2 regions of the Paenibacillus sp. 10L310 genome follow, and region 1 is predicted to be linked to the other one. Evidence: a T-box and tRNA genes for the amino acid it is inferred to sense, from the RefSeq annotation. Region 1 holds a T-box; the other holds one or more tRNA genes.
What was found. A T-box is a leader RNA that pairs with one kind of tRNA and senses whether it is charged. The one in region 1 lies ahead of AC1DE7_RS17785 (valine--tRNA ligase), so its partner is inferred to be a tRNA-Val.

Region 1 (8,337 bases):
CTGGACGCAGATATCCTCTTGTTTTCAGGCTTGTCCGACTCATGATCCCCGAAGCGAAACGTCATTCTAGCATTGCTCACCCGTACCCTCTCCTTTGTCCCATTTATATAAGCTATATGCAGAGACTGGAGAATACATTCCATATAACGCAAAAAACGCCTGCTTCGTATCGAAGACAGGCGATTTCTCAATTAATCTATTTCAAACCTTTGGCAAGTGTATCGCCGACTTTCCAAATATCACCTGCGCCCATCGTAATCACAAGATCTCCCGGCTGCAGACGATGTTGCAGATCAGCTACCACTTCTTCTTTTGTAGGAAGGTAACGTGCAGAAGCATTACTGTTTTGAACGATCAGTTCAACCAGTCGGGCTGAGGTTACCCCTTCGATCTGTTTTTCGCCCGCAGGAGAATAGATGTCCGTAATAAGCACCTCATCCGCTTCCGCGAAAGCACGACTGAACGCATCCAGCAGGAAGAACGTCCGCGTATAACGCTGTGGCTGGAATACCGCAATAATTCGTTTGCCCGTTGCTTTGGCGGCACTAATGGTAGCTTCAATCTCAGTCGGGTGATGAGCATAATCATCGATGATCAGCATATCGCGCGCCTCGCCCAATACCTGGAATCTGCGTTTGGCTCCGTGGAATTGGATGATGGCTGCTACAATCTTCTCAAATGGAATGCCTGCTTCCAAACAGGTAATCACAGTAGCCATTGCATTATAAACGTTATGCTTACCCGGCACTGATAATTCCACCGTGCCCATAGCAGCACCCTGATGATTCATCGTAAAGGAGATACGGCGATCGCCCAGTACAATATCCGTTGCCGTATAATCCGCAGCACGATCAATACCATAGGTTGTAATCCGTGACTTGAGTTCTGGCAAAATCGCTTGAACATTCTCGTCGTCAGAACACACAATCGCTGTTCCTTCCGGACGAATCTGGCTCAGGAACTGCACATAAGCCCTTTTGAGCTCCTCAAAATCACTGTTGTAATTCTCCAGATGATCTGCCTCAATATTGGTTACAATACCGAGCCATGGATGGTACTGCAAAAACGAACCATCGCTCTCGTCCGCTTCAGCGACTACCCAGTCTCCTTGACCGGCCTTCGCGTTGGTACCCACATTCATGATTTCTCCGCCAATAATGTATGTCGGATCTGTATCACATTTATCCATAACAAGTGCAATCATGGATGAAGTGGTTGTTTTACCATGAGCCCCAGCTACAGCCACACCTTTACGTTCGTTCAACAAACGTGCAAGCATCTGGGAACGATGCAGAATCGGAATGTTCAGCTCTGCAGCTGCTACCCGTTCCACATTATCAGCAGGCGCTGCCGTAGAGTAGACAACAAGATCTGCTCCAGTGACGTGCTCTGCCGTATGTCCGATATATATTTTCGCTCCCTTGGCTGCCAACTTCTCGGTCAACTCCTGTGAAGCGACATCCGATCCGGTAACGGTGTATCCCATTTCCAACATAACTCTTGCGATGGCACTCATGCCATATCCGCCAATCCCTATAAAATGAACGTGTTCCGATGTATTTAACAAAACTTTCACCAACCTTTTTCAGAATCGGTTTGATGCAAAAGGGCTGCCCGCACATCCGCAATCAGGTACAGTGTGCCGGAGACCACCCCCAGATCTTCCGCTTCCGTCCGTGACTTCAATAGATCAAGTGCCTTTGCCCATTCGGGCTCGACGATGATTTCCAGTTCCTGCTTCGCAATGGCGGGACGTACCCGTTCGACAATCTGCAGCAATTCGGCTGCATCCATTTTGCGTCGGAAATCTGGCTCGGTCAGGATCAGCGTATCCACTAGTGGCAGTATATGCTGCAAATACGCTTCGTGATGCTTATTTGCCAACATACCCATCATCAAAATTAACTTGTTGTGCGGATAGACATCCATAATGCTCTTGGCCAGTGACTCTGCCCCTTCCGGATTATGTGCTCCATCTAGCACAATTCGGGGTTCATCGACGACTTTTTCGAATCTTCCTGCCCAGAAAGCATTCTCCAGTCCAAGTGCAATATCGTTGTCATCCAGCATAAATGCCATGTATTGTCTAAGCAATTCAAGCACCATAAGTGCGGCCGCTGCATTGTCACATTGATGTGAGCCCTGCATGCGTATGCGAACGTCCAGATCACGGAACGGGCCTGTAAAATGAAAAGATTGTCCGTTCTCATTGCTGTCCAGTCTATGATAAGAGAATTGATCTCCAGCCAAATACACGCTTGATTGAAGCTGCTGTGCTTTCTCCTGAATCACCTTCACAGCTTCGGGTTGAGTCGCGCAAGTCACAACGGGTACTCCCGGCTTGATAATACCTGCCTTTTCTCCAGCAATCTGCTCAATCGTATCTCCAAGCACATCCGTATGATCCATACCAATGTTCGTGATGACGGACACAACAGGTGCGACAATATTCGTTACGTCCATCCTTCCCCCTAGCCCCGTCTCCCATACCACAACGTCAGGGTAACACTCCTCTGCATAGTACAGAAGCGCCAGAGCCGTGGACACCTCAAACATCGTGGGTGATCCAAGCGGAGTGGAGGCCATTTCCATGACCAGTGGATGTAATCGGTTCGAGAGCTTAAGCAGGATTTCTTCAGGAATATCCTCACCGTTGTATTGAAAACGGTTTGTAAACTTGGTGATATAAGGCGACGTAAAGGTACCCACATCATATCCAGCCTGAAGAAGCACTGACGTCAAAAAAGCGCAAGTCGAACCTTTGCCGTTCGTTCCCGCGACATGAATAAATTTGAGACGTTGGTGTGGATTGCCTAACATGGACATCAGACTCTCGATTCGTTCCAATCCAGGTCGGATGCCAAAAGGAATAAGGCCATTGATCCAGTCCACGGCCTCGTTGTACGTAAGTAAAGGAGCTGCTGCATCTGTCCCGTCTAATTCCGTCATCTGATTCACCTTCGGTCCCGAGTTTGAGTGAAAAAAGCGGCCGGATGGCATAATGGCTCTCCATCCGACCCACATATATTAACCTTTAAGTTCCTTGATTCGTGCAATCACTTTATCCCGTTTATCGGAATAATCTGCTTGTTTGGCGCGCTCTTCCTCAATAACTTTGGCAGGAGCTTTGGCAACAAAGCCTTCGTTCGCCAGTTTTTTCTCTACACGGAGAACTTCGCCCTCAAGGTTCTCCAACTCTTTCTCCAAACGAGCCACTTCCTGCTCGATATCAATAAGACCTGCGAGCGGCAAGTATAGTTCTGCCCCCGTAATGATCGCAGTCATTGCCTTATCCGGTGAGTTTAAATCCAGCCCACTATCGAACTCGGACGTATTACAGAAACGTTTGATGTAGTGACTGTTACGTGCAATGATGCTGGACGTCTCCGCACTATTTGCTTTGACCATCAGCTCGATCTTTTTGCTCATCGGCACATTCACTTCTGCACGAATGTTTCGCACTGCACGAATGGTATCCATGAGCAGGTTCATCTCGGCAACAGCCTCTGGGTTCTCAAGAGCAGGATCATATTCCGGCCATGATGCCAACGTAATGGTCTCACCTTCATGCGGCAGATGCTGCCAGATCTCTTCGGAGATGTATGGCATAAACGGATGAATCAGGCGCATGGTCTGATCCAGCACATAAGCAAGCACGGATTGTGTTTTCTTCTTGGCAACCGGATCTTCCCCATAGAAGGACAGCTTAGCAAACTCGATGTACCAGTCACACAGGTCATCCCAGATAAAGTTATACAACACACGACCCGTTTCCCCAAATTCATACGCTTCGATTAGACGCGTAATATCGCGGGAAGTTTCGTTCAGACGGTGCAAAATCCAATAATCCGCTGTACCAAGCTCTCCGCTAATGTCACGTTCCTCATAGGTGAATCCTTCCAGATTCATCAATGCAAAGCGCGAAGCATTCCAGATCTTGTTGGCGAAATTACGAGCCTGCTCCACCCGTTCCCAACGGAAACGCAGATCCTGACCTGGCGTGCTGCTGGTTGAGATCATGTAACGCATTGCATCTGCGCCGTATTTCTCAATCACATCCAGCGGATCTACACCGTTGCCCAGTGATTTGGACATTTTACGTCCATCTGCATCACGGACAAGACCATGCATCAGCACATCCTTGAACGGAATCTCATCGGTGAATTCCAATGCAGTGAAAATCATACGTGCAACCCAGAAATATATGATGTCATACCCTGTCACAAGTACACTTGTCGGATAATAACGTTTCAGGTCTTCCGTATCTTCCGGCCAGCCTAGTGTCGAGAATGGCCATAAGCCGGAGCTAAACCAAGTATCGAGTACGTCTTCGTCCTGTCTGAGCTTGCGTCCAGCATACTCTGGCAGCGTTGTTGGATCTTCAGCAGATACGATGATTTCACCTGTTTCTTCATCATACCAAGCAGGTATACGATGTCCCCACCACAGTTGACGGGAAATACACCAGTCACGAACGTTCTCGATCCAGTTCAGGTAGGTTTTCTCAAAACGATCTGGAACAAAATTAACCCCTTCGCCGCTCTGTTGTTTCTTAATCGCTCTCTCTGCAAGTGGCTTCATCTCAACGAACCACTGTGTAGACAGATACGGCTCAACAACAGCTCCGGTACGCTCACTGTGTCCAACCTGATGCGTGTGATCCTCAATGTTGATCAATACGCCCTGCTCTTTCAAGTCAGCAACAATCTGCTTGCGGCAGTCACTGCGATCCAGTCCCTGATACTTGCCTGCCTCAGCATTCATTGTGCCGCTCTCATCCATTACCGTAATCTGAGGCAGATCATGACGAAGACCTACTTCAAAGTCATTTGGATCATGCGCAGGCGTGATTTTAACTGCACCACTTCCAAACTCCTTATCCACATAATCATCAGCGATAATTGGAATTTCGCGTCCAATGATAGGCAGTACAAGTACTTTACCAATCATATCTGCATAACGTTCATCCTTCGGATGAACAGCAACCGCTGTATCACCCAGCATCGTTTCAGGACGCGTTGTTGCCACTGTAACGTAGCCACTTCCGTCTTTGAGCGGGTACCGCAGATGGTACAGGTGACCCTGAACCTCTTTATATTCAACCTCAATGTCGGACAGAGCTGTCCGGTTCACCGGGTCCCAGTTAATGATGCGTTTGCCTCGGTAAATAAGGCCTTTTTCATACAGTTGAACAAATACTTTACGAACCGCTTGGGACAGACCTTCATCCAGCGTAAAACGTTCACGTGAGTAATCAAGCGACAATCCCATTTTGCCCCATTGCTGACGAATGGTAGTGGCATATTGATCTTTCCAGTCCCATACCTTCTCCAGAAACTTCTCACGTCCCAGATCATAACGAGTCAGACCTTCTTCACGCAGCTTCTGCTCCACTTTGGTTTGGGTAGCAATACCTGCATGGTCGGAACCCGGAAGCCACAGTGCGTCATAACCTTGCATCCGTTTGGTGCGGATCAGAATATCCTGCAGTGTAAAATCAAGCGCATGCCCAATGTGCAGCATCCCGGTCACATTTGGGGGTGGAATTACAATCGTATACGGCTCGGCATCTTTACGTTGACCGGCTTTGAAATATCCACGTTCCATCCAGGTGGAGTACCATTTATCCTCTGCCGCCTTAGGATCGTAAGTGGTCGGCATTTCTGTTGTAGCTGATTTTTTTTCCTCAGACATGTGTCATTCCTCCGTTACTTCATCATCTTCGCCAAAAAAAACAAAAAAACCTTTCATCCATCAAAGGACGAAAGGTTAGCTTTCGCGGTACCACCTTTGTTTCACGCCTACAGCAAGATAGACTTCACCCTCTGTACATGACGTGACACTTCAAGCAGATAACGGCTGCTACCGGCCCATCCTACCTCAGAAATAAATGACGATAGATCTCATTCATCCCTTGTATTCAAACAGGCAACTCCCGGGCGACTTCGATCAGTTGGTTCCTGCGGAATCTCACAGCGTTGCAATTCCACTCTCTGAAAGGTCATACTGTCTACTACTCCCGTTCCACGTTGTTCTTCAAAAAACCTACACACATCATACCTTGCTCGTGCGCGATAGTCAACCTGACAACAGCGGATAAAGAGCGCTGGAATGCAGGTTTAGGACGAATCATGCAAAAACCCGCAATCCTCAAGGGGATCACGGGTCGTAACGAAGGCTTTAACTACGGATTAAGGGATGTACAATATCTGACCTTCTTCCACAACCTGCTCAGATAATCGGTTATACAACTGAAGTTCCCTCGTGCTCAATTGATATCGATCTGCAATAGCATCCAGTGTATCTTCTCGCTGAACGATGCAAAGTTTCACCTTGCGGAACGGGGTCTGGTCCACGATCGTTCCCAGGAACAGGTTCTTCCATTCCACATCATCAGCTGGATACGTTTCTTCCTGTACCACACCCGCAGGAACCTCATCGCCTCGCTCCACTTCAGCATCGCGTGCCGCTCTACCGGAGGATAACAAAGAAGAGATACCTACGCCCTCTTCTTGCCGTGGTGCGGATTCTTTTTTGCTGCCAAAAGCAACCTTCAGCTCCGGCTTGTCTTCCGTCTCAGCCACAGGTTCAGGAACAAATGCTTCGTTCTGTACGAACTCGTCTACCCCAGTCGCTTCAAAAGATGGCCGGTCTTCCTCAGCGTTGCCTGGTTCGGACGAAGCAAATACACCTTGCCAGTTCTCCGCCTGTGATTCGCCCGGGACATCGGCAACTGCCTGATTCTCCTGCTGAGGTACAGATCTCGCGGATTCGAAGTGCCATACCTCTGGTGCGTCCGGTACATCCGGTGATGCCAACTCATTAGATGATTGAGCAGTAGGCTCTGAGACTGCTTGATCTGCACTTCTCGAGTTCGCAGGCAATGCATCCACGGAAGGCTCGGACCAACCCGAAGACTCATCTTCCAGAGGCAACAATGGTTCCGACTCAGGGTAAGAAGCTAATCGATCTGCGGTCTCAGCCATAAATGACGAGATCGGAGAAGGTTCGCTGTATTGCTCATGAGATGCCAATTCATCTCCATTCGCTGTCAGAGATGCGGGATCTTCATTTGCATCAGGTTGTCTGTTTTCGTTAACGTACTCCGCACTTAGCTCCTCAGATTGAAGTGGCTCTGCGGATGACGCATTCGCATAATCCTGCTGCCATTCTTCGCTATTCCTTAATGTCTCTTCCCGTGTGGACAGGTCAGCGAATTCCGGAGCACCATATGCAAGTTCTGCTGCATTCGTAAGTCTCTCTTCCTCACTCCGCTGGAGCAGGTACTCTTGTGCAAATGTGTTGGGATCGCTACCTGCCTGTGTTGCTTCATCGGAACGGTTGGATTGCTGAGCATCAGGTGAATGAACAACTGTAAACTCATCTGCTGACCACACTTGTGGCTCTTCAACAGGAAAACCTTCGATACCTCGTAGCGACAACACGCCTGTAATATTCAGACTGCGATTGGATAACAGATCCACGTCAAAATTTTCGATCTCGATGGAAATATCTTCAATCGATCTGACCCGGTTCAGCGGCACTGTGATCTCCACGGGAATGAAATGTTTGAGCTCCTCTGAAGCCTCATTCTCTCCTCTGTACGCACCTGTAAGTAAAAGATGTCCTCTTAACGTGGCATGATCATCCTGCCCTATGACTTGAATGCGCGGGTATAGTTCAATCTCCTCCAGTTCCTCAATCGCAGGGACTCCCTCAGACAAATGAACGCGCTCATAAATATCGAACCGCAAACCATAAGGTTGATTCAACAAAGGTGGCGTCCTCCTTTCGGCATATGTTCACCATGATCCTTCTCATGGGACTGATCCATGGTCCAAATCCTTCGTTACCCCATCTATATGCCTTGAATGAGAGGAGCATGCCACCTTTTGAAAAACCTTGCTATATATGTTCAACTCATGGTTATTTACACTGTCACTCCAATGACAGAACAACCTTCCGATCACTGTTATCCCCAGATTTTTTTTGATTCCCTTCTTCAAAGGGAAAAACCGGGGATAGCTTATGCTTCCGAAGTAGCTTTCTTTCAGAAAGCTTTTAGGCGAACGCTTTACTTCTTCTGGTTGTTTCTGTCCTTTCCGTTTTCGTGTAAATAGTTAGTCGAACTTATATAGTGTACTAGTAAGACCCCTCTCGCTCTGCCAATTGTGTGAAGTCGGATGGCCAACGGTCGTTCACTTCAATCATCGCTCCGGTTAACGGATGACTAAACTTAAGCATCTCTCCATGAAGTGCTTGTCGCCCAATGGCATCCGCTCTACCACCATACAACGAATCACCAATGAGCGGGTGTCCCGCGTAACTCAGGTGTAC
Region 2 (8,337 bases), on a different contig from region 1:
TTAGATTTATTTTGACTAAATTTTGATCTCATTTGTATCACCGACAATTACATTGTACACAATTAAATTGTGTATGTAAATAGTTATTATAAAAAAATATAGTTTAAAACACGTTTGGAGAATAATTCATTTCTAACCCCGGACAAGCCCAAACCTAAAGTCAGTGCACTTTCTGAGTTGTTCGCTGTATCCACCAAACTTGGCCTGACTTTATTCTCTAAATAAAAATGGTACCCAAACACTGCACTTCATTTTCAAAGCGTCCGTGTTTAGGTACCAAATTACTGCACGTATATCTTTTTACCGATCCATACAGATAATCTATTTATCCTCGTCCTCATTCCAATTCAAATCATGCACCTTGTTCATCTTCATACGTCTTCCCTGTTTGATTAATTACTCCAGATATCCACTTTCATCTGTGCACATTTGAAATACTTGGCCTCGGCCTTACTTGTAGTCAGTTTCAAAAGACATTGCAGTTCTCCATGTTGGAACAAACCACCGCTAAGGTCAGCAGCAACACCGCCATATTGATCATCCGCACCAAGCCATACGGACGGTCTCTCGAACCCAGCTGAGAACTGTAATCCGGTACAGAGCAACACAGTGAGATTCTTACGGTTCTGTGCTTCATCTCCTGCTACGCCATGTGTGGTGAAGAACACCATGTTTTGATTAAAATCCGTGTACGTTCCATCTGCTTTATAGGCACGGACCATACCATATTTCTGATTTACGTTTTGAAAAAAAGTGATTCCGGCCTTGCTATCCTTTGATTTAATGCCAACCTGAACTGAGATTCCAATGTTCCCGTTTAATTGTAGCGCTTCCAAAGTGATTGCAATTGCGGTTACTTTCGAGCTGTCAATCAGATGTTTCATTTTTAACTCTGCCGTGGCTCCTGCCGTTGTCGGAGTTGTAACGGTAATGGTCCCTCTGTCGGGCAAAGGCTCAAACGTAGGGGTGCCCACCACCTCCACCCAATCCGGTAACGTTCCGTAAAGAAAATCGGCCACAAGCTGTTTGTGAACCTTTCCAAAGGGCACAATCTGACCCGTTGCATCACGTATAACCATCTCTACACCCCCACCGAATAGGCTACACCGATATTATGATCGGTATTGTAATACACGTACACTACACCGTCCATAACGGACACCATCAAGGACTGCATGTTGGTCGTCTCCCAAGTCAATGCCGGAAAATATATATCTGTAGGTTTGTCCAGCAGTTGACGAAAGTCTGCGCTGATCTTGGCAATGGCAGGCCGAGCTACCGTCGTAACCCCACCGGAAGCATAAGCCGATAACATACCCAGCCACCACATGCTCCCTTTGTACATAAATACACCAGCATTGGATCTCGAAATGTTTTCTCCTGCACTTAAAGTGGCATCATTCCCACCCATTAATGGTCTTGGATCAGCTAACCAGCTACGTCCGTCATGTGAATGCCAGATACATTTACGACCAAAGTCCCCACCGCCCATCACTGAGAAACCGATCCATTTGCCACCATTTCTGAAACACGAGAAATATCCGGTATGACCATCACCTGGGAACCCGGGAGGTTTGTCCAAAATCAAACCCACTCTTGTCCAGTTGATCATGTCTACAGAGGTCGCAAGTGCCGTCGATTGATTGATCCCCAGTCCGTTTTGTTGATAATACATAAAGAACAATTGTTCTTCATCGTTCCAGATCACAAATGGAGTTTCCGTCGAATTCCCAACCACAGTATCGAGATACACCTGTCCGTGTTTGGTCCATGGTCCTGTCGGGCTGTTCGAGTAGGCTAGTCCAATTCCTCCGATGTGATTATGGTTGGTAGAATACGTAGCATAATAATCTGCTTTTGCATCAGGGATAAGCCCCTTCACCTTGATCGCCCGAAACCAATAGATAGATTGAAGACCCGCCATTGTAGCGGTGTACATAGGATTGTCCATTTTTTTATCAAATTGAGGCGTGTACATCCGTCTGGTTTCTGCATCGCAATAATCATAAGGCGCAACGGCCCTGTTTGCCTTCATCGCTGCGTCGAGTGCTGTCTGAGCAATATTTTCAGTCATAGACATGGGAACTCAACTCCTTCGTGAGCAGGGTATTACCATTTACCGGTCGCGAATATAAAACATCCGAAGTGTCCTTTAATAGGATTGAATAATCAACAACATTACCCTCATTCGCAGTCGGCTCCTGAGTAATACAAATGATAGGACAAATTCTAGCATTATATGAATACGCTTTCATTTTGTTCATTCCTTTATTTCCTTTACAGTTGTAATCAGCAACTGTCCCTTTCATTGGTACGCCCGGATAATGTTGATCCTTCATATTAATCCCTCCTATTGTTTTCTCCCGATAAGTATATTCATGAAGTTGCCTTTGTGTTAAAGCATTATGCCCATCTTGCAGCCTATTATTCTAAGACTGGTTTTCATATAAAACATAAACAGGCTAACCAATACAAATTGGCTAACCTGTTTGAACGAAGAAACTGCAAAACCAATGACTTATTACTCTGCAAAAAGTGAAGATATGGGATTCGTAACTTTTTTATTGGATTGCTCTTTGCCTTGGTTATCCAATACATAGTACTGATAAAAGTCGTTAGTGAATCCGATAGACTCCTGTATTTTCAGCTTAAAAGCTTCAAATGCCACATCACTCAGATGATCCTCATTCCAGAAATAATGAAGCATCAATCGATTCTGGTTATAGGGATGTTTGATAACATATGCTCCCGCGGCGAGAGGTTGATTCATGGTATTTTTCCAAGTAAAACCCGTCTGTTTCGTTCGATCAATAATGTTAAGTTTTAAAGCCTGCACCAATCCGTTTGACTTGGCATTGCCAATGACAATAAGGTTGCTGTTGCCGATCTCTTTTTTCATCTTTTGCTTCAGTTCCTTGCGATCCCTTATAATGTCGTATTTCATACCAGTCATATCAAGGAATCCGGTCAACTGATTAACCATATCTTCCTGCTGTTTAGTTGCAAGCTTACTCACCTGATCGCTGAGCACAATGGTTAATTCCTCGCCTTGAAGGGCTTTGTCCATCAATCGATTCATCACTTCATAAGGCAGATTAGGAACCATACCCATGACAGCCTGATATTGCACTTGTAAGACATCATGCACATAGGCGGCGGTCTCTTCCTGTGATAATTGGTATTCCGGCTTTAAGACAAAATCAGGCTGATATAGGGCCATCTGCATTTCTGAACGTATTTCTTTACCAAGCACATCTTCAATGGTTTGAAGCAGCCCCTCTACCGTTGCATTTTGGTACACGTAGCGTTTGAAATATGTCCTCATCAACTCGTCAAATTTCTCTTCACCGACGGAACGGTAAAGCTGATAGATCGCTTGTCGCCCCTTCTGATAATATACCAAACTTGCCAAATCCCCAGCTTCATCGTTTGTTGACGCAATCGCCATATCTACGGGCGCAGTATCAAACTGTATGGATCTGAACCCATTTAGCTTGTCTCCCTGTTTCTCGGCAAAATACACCATGGAGAAATCAGCAAAGCCTTCATCCAGGAAGGATTCTGCCTCCGAATTATTACCAATCAATGCATGGAACCACTGATGCGCTATTTCATGAACAAATGTTGTGTCTTCTTCTGGAACAGCACCATTTTGAATCTGTCCCATCTGGATGAGTCTCGCATACTCCACGGCAACGCCTTGTACATACGTCTCGACAATTCGGAACTCTGGATAGGGATACTTGCCATATTTCTCACTATAAAAATCGATGACCTTGAATGCCTGATTAATGTACCGGTCAACTATCTTTTTCTTGGATGGATCATCGTTGTAATAATAGTATTCCACCGTCAGACCGTTACGGGTGACACTCTCCACTTGAAGATTAGGACTTGCAAAGAAAACAAACTCCCTTGTATTCTCGGCCACAGCAGAAACAACTTTACGGCCATGTTCTGTACTGTCTTGAGTGGTGATCGTGCCCGGCATGGCTACCTGATACTCATCAGGAACATTTAAATCAACTTCATAATCTGCTGAGGTATAATAGTCACTTTCGAATGTTTGACTATACGGTGCCTTGTTCCATTGATGCTTAACCTCGTCGTATACAGACATCACCGGGAACCAGTGTGCACCATTGATCATGACCTTGTAGTAGGAAACTCGCTGTGAGCCATAGGGGATATTCAACTGAAACTCCAGTTGGAATGATACCGATTCGCCTGGTTGAACGGGCTCTCTCAACTGCACGGTCAACGCTTGGTTTTCCTTATGGAAATCCAGCGATTGGCTATTTGCGGTTACAGCCTGAATATCGATGCCACCCAGAAAGTCCTCCGCTGTCTTCTCCGGATGTTCTTCACTAATCATCTCATTATGCTGTTGGTACATGCTCGCCTGTGTAGACTTGGAGAGGTTTGCGTCAGCATATGTATGAAGGACCAGCTGCTGGAGTGCATCCTTGCTTGTGTTGCGATACGTTACCTTCTCGCTCCCCTGGATCGTCATTTCCTTCTCATTTAATCGAGCCTGGATCTGGTATTGAATAGGCGTCTGCTCTAGAGAGTCTTTCTGTGTGTTATATATCTTCATAGATACAGGTGCTGGGCCTGCTTCCGCGGCAACAACCCCCATGTTGGCAAGTGGGCTTGCTGCCAGTATTAAAGCCAGTGTACCCGCGATCCCTACTCTGGCTAACTTTGATTTAAATGGACTTGAATAATTCATAAGTTCTCTCCTTCTCCTGTTCTATATTGACCTCAGAACCAAGTATAGAAGACGAACCTTACGCTGAATTTATGTTTTATTTAAGTTTTGTTTAAAAAGAGGAAGAGAAACTGAAACTATCGCAAATCGCATTCATGTCTGTATGTAAAAAAAGAAAAGAAGCCTTACAATGTAAGGCTTCTCATGTATGATCTGTAGTGGGCTCGAACCACTGACCCCTACCCTGTCAAGATAGTGCTCTCCCAGCTGAGCTAACAGATCATGATATATAATTGTTTCCCAATCAAGTAACAGTATCATATCAAGTAACCGTGTTCATTGTCAATGATTTATTTGGTTATAATTCACCCGAAATGGTGCACAATAAAGGAAAGATTACCATTTCTACAACGAGGTGAATTCCCTATGAGAAACATAACAAAACGGTCAAAATCTAATAAACATACATTTACCAAATGCTTCTTTCTCTTTGCTGGGCTTATGATTCTCATTACAACCGTTACTGGTTGCGGCTTAGAGAGGGATGAACATACAGTTCAATTCCAACAATTACAACAGCCCAATGAAAATGGTGAATCTCTGCCCGTTTGGCTGGACGTATACTCCAAATCTGTAATTCAAGATGTGTATTCTCCGCGAGGAAGCAGTGAAGTCTTGCCGTGAAGGTTAACAGGTGAATTACTCATCTTCATCCCACTTGCGTGAGTATGCTTTCTTCGTAACGTAATACAACAGAGTAATCATTCCCGCCGACATTAGCAATGTAATTACCATGATGCCTGTCATGCCCATCACTACCCCCTCCTCTCCCAATATGTTCCAGACTTCACTATACAGGAAAAACATTTTTTTGTATAATTCAGTCTGATATGTCGCGCAAGAGCAGAAAGAAGGAATGGAATTGGCAGCTGAGATTAGTTATGTATCAACAGAAGAACAACTGGAGCAAGCCCTGGGAATTCGCCATCACGTATTTGTTATCGAGCAACAGGTGCCTGCCGAGATTGAGATTGATCAATATGATGTCATCAGTCCGGATGTGCATCATGTATTGTTAAGTACGGATGGCCAAGCTGTAGCCACAGGACGTCTGATCTATTACAGCAAGGATACGGCCAAAATGCAGCGGATCGCAGTGCTTGAATCTCATCGTTCATTTGGTTATGGACGTGTGCTTCTGCTCGCGATGGAGGAGCTGGCACGTGAACTCGGCTTATCCTATTCTGTACTGGATGCACAGTGTCAGGCACAGAAATTCTATGAAAAACTGGGCTATGAAGTGATTTCGGAAGAACCTTTTTATGATGCAGATATTCTGCATGTTCGTATGAGAAAGAGCTTGTAAAACCTCAGCGTTGGCAGGTCTTATCAGCATATGGTGCATACTTCCGATGAATTCGGATAGGCTAATCAGGTAAGCAGATTCCTATCTCGTCATATAAGGAGAGTGTGACATCATGGATCAAACGACACGCGAGAGTTTCACAGCCGTACAGAAAAATGGTGACGGTGACCTGACAGCTTTTCAGACTTCAGCAGGACGTGTACTGGATTATCAGCAGGCACTTGCAGAAGTAAAAGCTGGTGCTATTGCCGGTGTGAATGTATTTAAAGGCAAGGATGGCGAAATGTACATTCGCGGAGATGCCGACGGTGACCCAACCAACAACCTGGACCAACTTCCCCATTTCTAAAATAGATGCACATGTCGTACATGTGACACAGTAAGCGCCGATCCGGATATCCGGGTTGGCGTTTTCTTATTATGATTAGTAGTCCGTAAAATATTTTGCGGAATCACCGGAAGGTTGGCTTTTGCGAATCGGCTGTTGTACCTGTTCCCATGCCTGCAAAATCTGTATCCCTTCAAGAGTAGACCGGTTCTCCCACGCGATGTGCCCGGTGCGTTCAAGCTCCAGCAATGACTCATGAATGTAAGCTCTGCTTCGTCCCGTCTTGTTCTCCAGTTCATCCATACGCGGCAGCCTGCGCCGTTGTCCTGCATAGTTCACCATAATACGCAAAATCTTGCGTTCAAAGTCGTTCAGCATACTTTACCTCCCCATTCAGATCGGTAACAGGACGCCATGCCAGAATACCTTGCTCCAGAAATGTTCTAGGCGAACCTTCTTTTCCCGCTGATGCTCTAATCATCCCGCCACGTACACTGTTAATTCGAATCTGTCGCTGCGTAATCTGCCCTGCACGATCCATGTAGACAAGCTCCACCATCTGGCCAATATATTTCCCTAGCATAATCATCCCTCCGATAAGAACGTTTGTTTGTATTTCATATTATATGCGAACATAAGTTCTTTATTCAATAGTAAAAAAAGGATTTTGTAAAATAAAAAAAACCAGACTTTCACCTTAATGATTAAGGCAGTCTGGTTCAACCCATAGTATAGCTAATATGAAAACATGGCTTGTAATGACCAAGTCCAGCGGATCAGTGTCGATCCGATTCGGAAAATTGTACTTTCTTTAATTGCTGTGTAGATGGATTAAAATCAACATTTACATAGACTGCGAATTGTTTGCCGTCTTTCGCACGAACCCATAGCTTGAACTGTTCCCGTGATTGATCTGCTGTTAGAGAGGTGCGACCGATATGCTTATAGTCCAAAATATCCACATTATACTTGGTCTGTGTTTCTTTGACCGCAATAATTCCCCACTTCGCATAATCAGGGATGGCGGCACCTGTGCCTGATGTAATTCCGGCTAAACTCAGAACTACCGACATGACGGTAACGATGAGCATTCTCATTTCACTCACTCCTTGAGACAATATGTTTCTGTTATATTGCCCGTCCGGGTTTCATTTTACACGAATAAACGAAAGATCCAGGCCAGTGGCCGTAGGGAAAAAGGAACCACATGAACAAGTCGGTCAAACGAATCAGGAGGCTCCGTCCGGAAACTCATTCCCCAGTCACCCGAGAAAAAGTGTTGTTGTGTCTTCGGCTCCTCAGGACGATCCAACCCGTATTTCTTTTCAAGTAACTGCCTCGTTTGTTCATCCACCTGAACCTCGTTCGTAACGTCATATGCTGTGGCAGGCTGGCTGCTTATGTACATCTGAATCATTAGAAACATCACAATCCCAACTATTTGTATCCAACGCTTGTTCATCTCTTACTCCTTTATGGATTCATGACTCTCTTCTCTTGTACGTGAAGACTCGTTTGAATGTTTGATTATACATAAATTTGACCGTATTGGAAATAACAAATGGGAGAAGAGTTGGGGCATGCGTTATGCGATGCTTAAGTCCCATTTGGTTGATTTTTTGTTTAAAAAAACCAATAAACGTGTAATAGGCCATGACAGAGTGACTCCACGATCTGAAACCCTACACGATCTGCAATACCAATATGAGGAGGTTACACCCGAATGTTCAAACGCTTGGATGAAATCCTGATTGAGATTCCCAATGTCGAGAAGCCAGATCCGAATGCTGCGGCAGCCATACAAGAATTACTCGGCGGCAAATTCGGAGAAATGTCAACGTTGAACAACTACCTCTATCAATCATTTAATTTTCGATCCAAAGAAAAGCTGAAGCCCTTCTATGACCTCGTCATGAGTATTACGGCCGAAGA

Region 2: it has a tRNA-Val gene. The T-box ahead of AC1DE7_RS17785 (valine--tRNA ligase) is inferred to sense a tRNA for this amino acid. The anticodon was not compared.

What each region holds. Positions count from the first base shown of each region.
Region 1 covers NZ_JBFTKC010000007.1:262,041-270,377, reverse strand. The annotation lists gene AC1DE7_RS17800 (SPOR domain-containing protein) at 1-80, opposite strand, end outside; gene murC (UDP-N-acetylmuramate--L-alanine ligase) at 197-1,516, opposite strand; gene AC1DE7_RS17790 (bifunctional folylpolyglutamate synthase/dihydrofolate synthase) at 1,573-2,949, opposite strand; gene AC1DE7_RS17785 (valine--tRNA ligase) at 3,028-5,694, opposite strand; T-box leader at 5,755-6,036, opposite strand; gene AC1DE7_RS17780 (LysM peptidoglycan-binding domain-containing protein) at 6,192-7,775, opposite strand; gene AC1DE7_RS17775 (RluA family pseudouridine synthase) at 8,143-8,337, opposite strand, start outside.
Region 2 covers NZ_JBFTKC010000010.1:9,673-18,009, reverse strand. The annotation lists gene AC1DE7_RS20100 (hypothetical protein) at 393-1,079, opposite strand; gene AC1DE7_RS20095 (glycoside hydrolase family protein) at 1,082-2,080, opposite strand; gene AC1DE7_RS20090 (hypothetical protein) at 2,067-2,339, opposite strand; gene AC1DE7_RS20085 (M1 family metallopeptidase) at 2,522-4,732, opposite strand; tRNA gene AC1DE7_RS20080 (tRNA-Val) at 4,921-4,993, opposite strand; gene AC1DE7_RS20075 (GNAT family N-acetyltransferase) at 5,634-6,077, shown strand; gene AC1DE7_RS20070 (DUF3892 domain-containing protein) at 6,190-6,426, shown strand; gene AC1DE7_RS20065 (hypothetical protein) at 6,502-6,783, opposite strand; gene AC1DE7_RS20060 (hypothetical protein) at 6,767-6,988, opposite strand; gene AC1DE7_RS20055 (DUF3889 domain-containing protein) at 7,182-7,502, opposite strand; gene AC1DE7_RS20050 (hypothetical protein) at 7,559-7,867, opposite strand; gene AC1DE7_RS20045 (manganese catalase family protein) at 8,129-8,337, shown strand, end outside.